2 regions of the Paraburkholderia sp. BL6665CI2N2 genome follow, and region 1 is predicted to be linked to the other one. Evidence: riboswitches for the same ligand, from Rfam matches in the RefSeq annotation. Region 1 holds a riboswitch; the other holds the start of a gene.
What was found. A riboswitch is a leader RNA that binds a small molecule or an ion and turns the genes downstream of it on or off. The one in region 1 is predicted to bind manganese.
Positions count from the first base shown of each region.

Region 2: linked by a shared signal. The riboswitch ahead of B0G81_RS35005 (TMEM165/GDT1 family protein) and the one ahead of B0G81_RS25210 (sodium:calcium antiporter) in region 1 are both predicted to bind manganese.

Region 1 covers NZ_SORC01000001.1:5,603,220-5,608,236, forward strand. Annotated here, with positions in the region: gene B0G81_RS25210 (sodium:calcium antiporter) at 1-821, opposite strand, end outside; yybP-ykoY riboswitch at 922-1,094, opposite strand; gene B0G81_RS25215 (outer membrane beta-barrel protein) at 1,188-1,709, opposite strand; tRNA gene B0G81_RS25220 (tRNA-Arg) at 2,091-2,166, opposite strand; gene B0G81_RS25225 (c-type cytochrome) at 2,441-3,343, shown strand; gene B0G81_RS25230 (UvrD-helicase domain-containing protein) at 3,466-5,017, opposite strand, start outside.
Region 2 covers NZ_SORC01000001.1:7,810,667-7,815,683, reverse strand. Annotated here, with positions in the region: gene B0G81_RS35020 (DUF1810 domain-containing protein) at 1-287, shown strand, start outside; gene B0G81_RS35015 (GFA family protein) at 465-869, shown strand; gene B0G81_RS35010 (low affinity iron permease family protein) at 1,182-1,655, shown strand; gene B0G81_RS35005 (TMEM165/GDT1 family protein) at 1,835-2,425, opposite strand; yybP-ykoY riboswitch at 2,431-2,617, opposite strand; gene B0G81_RS35000 (hypothetical protein) at 2,798-3,535, opposite strand; gene B0G81_RS34995 (DUF1571 domain-containing protein) at 3,708-4,784, shown strand.

The DNA.
Region 1 (5,017 bases):
AAGGTGCCCTGAAACACCATCGCACCGGTGATGTTGCCGAAGGCCAGCGTGTCCTTGCCGCGGCGAATCCAGAGAATGCTGTTGACCTTCTCGGGCAGCTCGGTCGCGATCGGAATGATCAGCAGCGAGAGCAGCAGCGGCGACACGCCGAGCGCCTGCGAGACACCGCGCACACCATGGATGAAACCTTCCGCACCCCACACCAGCAACGCGACGGCGAGCGCCAGTTGCACCACGATGGTCGCGAGGTTGGTCGGCACGCCGAGGCGCGAGATCAGCATCTTGCCCGGCGCTTCAGTGCCGTGGCCGGCATCGACCAGATCATTCGATGCACGGAAGGTCATCACCACATAGGTGACGTACACGCCGACCAGTGCGACGCTGAAGAGCGCGCGTACGATCATTTGCTCATGCGGCACGTACATCGCCGCAGCGGCCAGCACGAACGCGCACAGGAAATAGTTGAGGTCGCGCGTGAAACCCGTACGCTCCGGCGCGACCCAGCCGCGCGCGCCGCGTGAGCCGAGAATCGCGAGCGTCATGAGGAAGGTGGAGAGGGTGGAGAGCATCAGCGGCGCACCGAGAATCGCGCCGACGCCGATTTCCTGGTTGACCACGTTATCGGTCGTGCCGCCGGCGATCGCGAGCAGCGGTACGAGCGTCTCGGGCAACGCCGTGCCGACGGCGGCGAATAGTGAACCCGTCACGCCTTCGGAAATCTTGAGGCGTTCGCCCAGATGCTCGAGTGCGTTGGTGAAAAGCTCGGCCGCCACCAGAATGACGACCAGCATGATGGCAAGTTCGAACAGGAGACCGGTCATGCGCGGCGCTCCGCGGGCAGGCAGAGGCAGAGACGCGGCGAACGGACGAGAGGGGAGACTCGCTGGATGCGACGATTTTTCACAGGGCAACTCCGCGGTCGGACGTAGATGACTAACCAATGACGCACCGCCGCCCGTCCGACCAGAACGAGGCAGTGCGTCAATGGTCTCGCCAAACCGACCCGGTCGAACGCGCCATGACCCGCAGGCCAAGTATGTTGACGCGCTCTCCTTCAAAGGCATGAAGGAAGGCTACTCCCCAGTGACCGGGAGATTCTAGCGGCAGCGGGCGCTTTCAACAACCTTGTTGCGGGGAGGCGTTGTTCGAGCCCGATCGGTTAGTCGCGCAGTTGCGAATCCAGCAGGTTAGTTGAAGTGATATTGCACGCCGATTGTGAAGCTGTTATTCGTTCTTCGGGTGCCGTCGTGGTTGCTGGTGTCGGTTGTCCATTCGCCCACCGCGCTCACGTGTTTAGCGAATTTATATTCGACGCCTAAACCCCAGTGAGGACGGATGTTCGGCCAATCCGTTGTCAATCCAATACGGACATAGGGCATGAACTGATTGAACGGCATGCCGAATTTCGCATCGATTCCGCCGTCTTTATAGGTTGTCGAGCCATGATGCAGATCGGCAAAAACTTCGGCGCCCGCGACGAAACGGTCGACGTCAAAGTTATATCCCGCCGTGAAACCGGGAAAAACCGTGGTGTGCGATGCTTTACTGTGAACGCCTGAAGCATCGGAGGTGTTCACACCCAACTTGAAACCCACATAGGGACCGGCAAACTCGCTTGCACCTATTTGAGGCGCCACCGATTGCGCGTGGACGAGATTGGATAGCATCATGATCGATGCGGTTAAAATCAGCCGGGTTATTTTGTACATGACCTGCAATAAAGCGATTGGCGCGCGGATAGATCGCGACGCCTTTATTAATCAGTGAAGCGATGTCGAAATGCCGCTTCGGGGATATTCACGCGATGCAATTTGCATGAACAAAACATGCTAATTAAGAGGATAGGGTGGGGCAATGGGAAATTTCCGCATGGAGACGTTCAAACGTCCGATTCTTAGTTTCAATACAGACAAAGCGCATTTTTTAGGATAATTCTGCAAAGCGCATGCGAGCGTACGCAGCGCGTCGAAGGACGATTATTTGCAGGAATGTGGGAGCTTAGGCGGCAGTCGTCTGAACACGACATGACCGTAAAAAACAAAAGGGCTTAGCGCATATTGCGTAAGCCCTTGAGCGAGATCGACTCTTTTTGGTGCGCCCGGCTGGGATCGAACCAGCAACCCCTGCCTTCGGAGGGCAGTACTCTATCCATTGAGCTACGGGCGCTTCAACACGAATGCGCGGCACCAGAACGGATGCGACGCCAAAGCGAGACCGAAAGGATACCCGGTTTCCGCCATACCGTCCACCGGACGGCCTGAATGGCGGTCTTCGCAGTCTTTCGCACAACCCGCGCGATGCGGGTAAACGCCTGCTGAACACCGCGCCGCGCCCCTCGCCGCCGCCGAAATGTTCCGTCTATAATCGTCCGTGCCTGATTAAAGAACAAGAAGTTGCCGTCACGCTGTACCGCTCACATACCCACGGAGACGAGACAAGCATGAGCGAAGCACCACACGGAGCCCCGATCAAAACCCCCGGGCAGCTCGTCGCCGCAATCATCGCCAGTTTTGCGGTACCGATCGTCATCATCGTTCTGCTAGTGATCTACGTCGACAATTCGACGCGCACCGGCGCCGGCACCGACTCCCTCTCCGAAGCCGAGGTCACCGCCCGCATCAAGCCGTTTGCCCAGGTCGACATTCGCGACGCCAACGCGCCGCGCGTCTACAAGACCGGCGAGGAAGTGTACAAAGCGGTGTGCTCCGCGTGTCACGCGTCGGGCGCGGCGGGCGCGCCGAAATTCACCAATACCGCCGACTGGGCACCGCGCATCGCGCAAGGCTTCGACACGCTTCTGCACACGGCGCTCTCCGGCAAAGGCGCGATGCCCCCGCGCGGCGGCACCAGTCCGGACGACTACAGCGATTTCGAAATCGCCCGCGCGGTCGCCTACATGGCGAACAATTCCGGCGGCAGTTTCCCTGAACCGGCTCAGCCGGCAGCGGGCGCCGCGACGGCGGCGGCATCCGGTGCTGCTGCGGCGGCGCCGGCCGGCGCTTCCGACGCGGGTGCGGCTCAGGCAGCCGCAGCGATGGCCGCCATGGCGAGCGTGCCGCAAGCGGCCGCGCCGGCAGCGGGCGGCACGCAAAGCGCCGACGCGTCGCAAGCCGGCAAGGCGTTGTATCAGCAGGTTTGCCAGGCCTGTCATGCGGCCGGCGTGCTGAACGCACCGAAGTTCGGCGACAAAGATGCGTGGGCACCCCGCCTGAAAGAGCCGATGGACACGGTCTATAACTACGCGCTGCACGGCAAGGGCGCGATGCCGCCGAAGGGCGGCTCGACAGCTTCCGACGCGGATGTGAAGGCCGCCGTCGACTACATGGTCAGCGCGGTGAAGTAAAACGCTCGCGGGGTTTGCCGCATCACTAAAAAATCCCTGCACCGCGGTGACGCGGTGCAGGGATTTTCTTATATCTCGGCCGGCAAACAGGCCTACGCGATCTCAACAATCTCACCATCAGCTCAAGGCTTCTGCAACAACGCCTTCAAACTCGCGAGCCGGTCTTTCGGCGACATCGGCGCTTCTTCGGGCGTCGGCGGCGGGGCGTCGTCGAGCAGCATTTCGGGAATGAAGCGCGACGGCTCGCACACCACCGTCTCTCGCGCGCGCTTGCGCTTCTTGCACCAGTTCAGATGCAGACTGCGCTGCGCACGCGTGATCGCCACGTACATCAGCCGGCGCTCTTCTTCGATGCGCGCGTCGTCGATCGGCTCGTCGTCCGCACCGCCGCGATGCGGCATGATGCCTTCCTCGACGCCGACCAGAAACACGTGCGGATACTCCAGGCCCTTCGACGCATGCACCGTCGACAAACGCACCGCATCGGGATCTTCCTCACGGCCTTCGAGCATCGACATCAGCGCAACCGTCTGGATCAGCCCGAGCAGGCTCTTGCCGGTGTCGCCGAGACCGTCGGCGGTGTCGTAGCCGGTGGCTTCATCGGCCGCGGCTCCCGTAGGCTCGGCCTTGGTGCCCTTGCGCTTGAGCCATTCCATGAACTCCAGCACGTTTTGCCACTTGGACTGCGCCTGACGTTCGTCGAACGCATCGTACAGATAGGCCTCGTAGTGGATCGCGTCCATCAGTTCGTCGAGCAGCGTGCCGGCGGCGTCCTTCTCGGCGCGATCGGTGAGACGCTGCATGAAATCGCAGAACACGCGCATCGGTTCGATCTGCCGCGGCGACAGACGCGCCTCGATGCCGCCCATGTACACCGCCTCGAACAGCGACACTTTGGCTTGGCCCGCGAACGAGCCGAGCGCCTCGAGCGTCGTATTGCCGACGCCGCGTCGCGGCGTCGTGATCGCGCGGATGAACGCGGGGTCGTCGTTCGCGTTGGCGATCAGACGCAGATACGCGCAGATGTCCTTGATCTCGGCCTTGTCGAAGAACGATTGGCCACCGGACAACACGTACGGAATCCGCTCGCGCCGCAACACCTGCTCGAAAATGCGCGCCTGAAAATTGCCGCGATACAGGATCGCGTAGTCGCGGAAGTTCGCGCGCCGCTCGAACTTGTGCGCCGACAGGCGAAACACCACCGACTCGGCCTCGTGCTCTTCGTCGTTGCATGGCGTGACGGTGATCGTGTCGCCCATGCCGTGTTCGGACCACAGCTTCTTTTCGAACAGCTTCGGATTGTTCGCGATCACGTTGTTCGCGGCAGTCAGAATGCGCACAGTCGAGCGGTAGTTCTGCTCCAGCTTGATGAGATGCAGCTTCGGAAAATCCTTGCTCAGCTGGCCGAGATTTTCGAGCGTCGCGCCGCGCCAGCCGTAGATCGCCTGATCGTCGTCGCCCACTGCCGTGAACGCCGCGCGCTTGCCGGCCAGCAGCTTCACCAGTTCGTACTGGCAGGCGTTGGTGTCCTGATACTCGTCGATCAACAGATAGCGCAGCTTGTTCTGCCAGCGGTCGCGCACCTGCTCGTTCTTTTCGAAGAGTTCGGCGGGCAGACGGATGAGGTCGTCGAAATCGACTGCCTGATACGCATGCAGCGTCGCCACGTAATTG
Region 2 (5,017 bases), 2.2 Mb from region 1:
TTGGAACGAGTGCGACGGCGCAAAGGTTCGCGATTTCGTCGTTGGCCGAGGCCGATGCTTACTTGCGCCATCCAGTTCTGGGTGAACGCCTGAGGCAAACGACGCAGTACGTCAACCTTGTCGAAGGCCGTTCGATAGAGGACATTTTCGGGTATCCGGATTACCTGAAGTTTCACTCGTCGATGACACTGTTCGACCATGCGGCGATCGACAAAGAACCTTTTGCTGAAGCACTCAGGAAATATTTCCACGGCCAACCCGATCCGCTGACGTTAGAGCGCGTCTAGCAGGCGGTTGCCAGGCGGCGGGTCTAGCGGCGACTGGCATATCGTTTGCTCGATTGAAAACCGTTCAGCCGCACGTCCAAACCAGGCGCGCACATCGGGCGCGAAGATTCCGAAGCAGAGAAGAGCGACAAGTAAAGGATGGCGCGCGGCACTCGGACTCCGAAGGAGGGCGTAGTGATGAGGCAGAGTGAATCAGTCGAACAAACCGGCGGATGTGCGTGCGGCGCGGTGCGGTTTCGCGTCACGGCGCGCCCCCGGCGAGTGTCGATATGTCACTGCATGACATGTCGGCGAATACATGGCAACGTGTTTGGCGGATACGCCATGTTCGAGCGAGGCGCTGTGGAGTTGTCCGGTTCTACGCAGGCATGGCAAAGTTCGCCCGGGGCGCGAAGGCATTTCTGCGCGACATGCGGGTCAGTCGCTTTCATGGAAAGCAACGACAGCGACGAGCTGGATCTTCCGCTTGGAGCCTTTGACCGTGTGGGCCTGTATGAGCCGAGCTATGAGCTTTGGTGTTGCCACAAAGAGCCTTGGCTGCCCGCGGGGGTGCGTGCCGAATATAGCGAAGGCAGAGCATGACGCTCGCACGAAAGCGATAAGGGCAGAGTGATAGTTTTGCGGCGTGGACGCTACGGTCGTCGGCGTCGGCGGGTGTCTAACTCAGTGTGCTCGCTTTGATTAGGCGTCAAGTAATCCCGCCGTTATGGGCATTTGCGAGTTGCTGTCGCCGGGTAAGAACTACAAGGTCGGTTGCCAAAGCGCGATCCGCATGGGTGCAGATGAAACCAGGCGATTAATGCCGACGGGCATCTCTATCGCCGCAAACGATTCAACCAAAAGCGGCATGAAGTTTGCGGAGGGGGAAGACACGCCAACCTTCTGGAGCCGCTCATGACTACACAACCTGGCGCGCCTTCGCCCACTGACGAACTCGACACCGTTCCAGACACGTCGAGCCCCGCCTATGCCGGCCGTCATCCCTTAACGCGCGTGTTCGACCGTTTTGCAAGCCTCGTCACGCGATGGGCCGGCTCACCCGCGGCGTTCTGCCTTGCCGTGCTGACAGTGGTCGCCTGGGTCGTGACAGGGCCCATCTTCCACTACTCGGACGGATGGCAACTGGTCATCAACACCGGCACCACCATCATCACCTTTCTGATGGTATTTCTGATTCAGCAGAGCCAGAACAAGGACAGCGTCGCGTTGCATCTGAAGCTGAATGAACTGCTGTCCTCGCATCGGGCAGCGAACAACAATCTGATCGGTATCGAGGACGCGTCCGAGGAAGAAATCCGAAGACTTGCGGCAGCTTACCTACGTTTGTCGACTCAGTCCGCTGGCGATGCTCAGAACAAGGGCCGCTGAGTGCGACCCACGCACTGACTGTCTACCCATCGCCCGATACAAGCACGCTTGCCATTACCAAGTTCGGAACCGTGCGGCGCCGTTTTTTTCGAAGGCAAACGCCACGCCGAGATACTTCGGCGATGCCTCCCTCGCGCTTTGTCGCACGCGCGCCGCACGCATATCAACCACCCTTCGAACTAGAACAGCGGGTGCTCGTGCGGATACAGCGCCGTCCTGAGAGCAAAGCCGCCCAGGACGACGAAGATGATGGCCGCCAGAATGTGGACCGCTTTGGTCGGCAGGCGGTCAGCGAACTTATGACCCAGGTAGATGACGGGCACGTTGGCCAGCATCATGCCCAGCGTGGTGCCGGCGACCACCCCGAAGAATTCGTGAAATCGAGCGGCCAGAGCGATCGTGACAACCTGCGTCTTATCACCCATTTCAGCGAGAAAGAACGTTAGCGCCGTGGTGCTGAACACGCCCATCGGATGCGTGGTCGACACCGCCTCGGCACCGTCGAGTTTGTCGGGAATCAGAATCCAGACGGCCATGACGGCAAACGATGCGACGACTGCCCAGTTCAGGATCGAGGGACTCAGAACGCTGGCAAGCCATGCGCCCAATGCGCCGGACGCGGCATGATTGATGAGGGTTGCGACAAAGACGCCGAGAATGATCGGAATGGGTTTGCGATATCTGGCTGCCAGCACCAAAGACAACAGTTGGGTCTTGTCGCCGATTTCGGCTAGACCGACCACGCTGGTCGAAACGAGGAACGATTGCATAGGTTGTGGGCCGGGCCGCGCAGTCAGTACGCGATGACACGCATTCCGGCGACCCGGTCAGGTCGGAATGCGAGTCACCGGTCTTGCCAGGCATAGTGCTGTGCGCGCCATGGCGGTCTGTCGACCACCAAGTATGTTGACGGGCACCCTCGAGCATTGCGGTCGAGGCGGCTACTCCCCAATGAGAGGGGCGATTCTACAGTGTCTCGGTCGAGTAAGGCAAATCGTCAACTTTCCGATTGCTGCATGAAAATCACACCGGAGATGCGCTCGCGCGTATCGTCGAGATCGGCGGACTCGAAAAGTCTGAATTCGCGCAAGGTCAACGCGCTAAACGGAGACTTGAGTATGACTACCCGGCCGAGCGGCATCTCACATCATGCCGCCCATGCTTCCGAGGCCGCCGACTCCGGCTCCGCCCGTGCCGCTATTCGGCGCTGTCATTAACGGATGTGCCGCGCCCGCCGACGTCATCAATGCGACGGCGGCGGTGTCCGGTTCGCCATTCGCGTCGATGACGCCGCGCGCGAGGAGTGCTTCGAGATCGCTGTCCTCGCCCGGTTGACCGGCAGTGAAGGCGGTGGTCAGGAAATTGGGCGTGGATAGCGTCACACCGTACGTCTGCCGCAGATTCTGAACGACCGCGGCCTGCGCAGTCAGGACGTCGGTCTGGTTCGCCAGCACCTGTTGGAACTGTGAGTTCACTGGGAAGCCGGCTGTCAGCCCGCTTTCATTCGTGCCGAGTTGCGCCGCCAGATACGACACCAGCAGATCCGTCTCCGGCGTGACGTTGTATGTGCCGCCGGCGAACGCAACGGAATGCAGCATCGTCACGCCTGAAGTCGCGGCGATCATGCATGGCATCACGGCGCCGAGCGTCGCGTGAAAGTTGCCGTTCGCATCCGCTGCAACCGACATCGAGCCTCGCGCGCAGTCGATCTTGATCGTCGCGTTCGCCAGCGCTTTACCCGTTGCCGCCGTGCCGCCGATCGAAACCATCGAGGCGCCGCTGCCACCACCTCCGCCTCCACAACCCGCGAGCCACGCGACGGATGCCGTCAGCAGCGCTGCGCCGACAGGCCGAACGATTTGCTGCTGTCGAATGTTCATTGATGTCTGCCATTGATTCGGACATGCTGTCTAAACGATCCGGCGCCGCCGCCTATTCCATCTTTCGCGCAACCCTTTACGTCACACGATTGGAATAGCGCGACGCCGCGAGCCGTTTATTCAGGTTATCGACGCCGGGTCATTCGAGTCCGGCATCAGGGCGGGGCGGCCCATGGCGATCGACGCATGCAACATGCTCGGGCAACCCTTCAACCGCCGGTCAATCAGCACGGATCGAACCATGACGTTTTGCGGATCTGGCATTTCCGATCATCCGGTACGCGGGCGCATTCTGCCTGCTGCAAGATGCCCCGCAATCGCGCGGCTGTTGCTGTACGTGCTCGCATTGACCTGCCTGGCTGTCGCGACGGGCGCGTTTGCGCAACCGGCCAGCCCGACGGCGCCGGCTTCGTCCGCCACATCGGCGGGATGTGTGGATGCCGGCGCGTCGCATACCGTGAATGCGGACATCGACGAGTTCCGCTGTCTCCCGGCTCGCGAACAGGCGGCGTCGCTACGCACGCGGATCGAAAACCACTCGATACTGACTTTGACCGACGATCAGATCCTTGCCTTGATGGACGCGATGAAGCCCGACGCCTTCGTCGAGTACGCGAAGACCGAGATGATTCCTGACGACGCCTACGAATACAGCATGTTCCGGCAGGAGCGCGTCTCAGGAAGATGGCCGGAGCGGCCCGATCACATGGTGATCCGATATCAGGACAGCCCGCGAAGAGTCTACGCAAAATGGCTGCCCGGCGGCGCCCATGCGGGACAGGAGATTGTCTACGACGAAACCACGGACCCCGACAGCATCGTCGGCCATCTTGGCGGCCGGCTGCATGTCGTGTCGGGCAAAGTCGCCGTCGACGGTCCATTCGCGCACGCGCAGTCACGCCATAGTGTCCGGGATCTGGGCTTGCAGTTCATCGCCCGCACCGTCGAGCACGATGCGCGCAGTTTTCGTGAAGAGGGGCTCAGCGAAAAGCCGAGCCGCATCGAACTCATGAACGCGCACGGCACGCGGTTGCTGGCGTGGACATGGACGGCTCCGTCGGGACCGCCCGCGCATTACGCACCACGGGTGCGGCTCCTGTTCGACCTTCAGCACACATGGCCCAGCGGCGAAGCCGCGTGGGACGAGCAGGGCGGCCTGCTGGAGCTGATCCGCTTCGAAGACGTCGTGCCGCGCCACTGGAGCGAAACGGATTTCGACCGACGTAATCCCGAATACGGTTTCCGTTGACGCCGCGCACGGCGCGCAGCGTTCAAGAGACGGCCGAGCGCCCGTCTCGCCCCATCGTCTAGTAATATCTTTTCCGACCTAATTGCGCCGGAAAAATATATTGGACGTCTTAGCCGTCCTCTCGCACTATTCGTACCTTCCCAGCCACGCGCGCGCGTCAACGCCGGCGGCCGCCTGCGTGCAAACGCGGTGGCGTCGCTGCCCGCGAAGGGCGCAGCGGCCGGTCTGGGCAC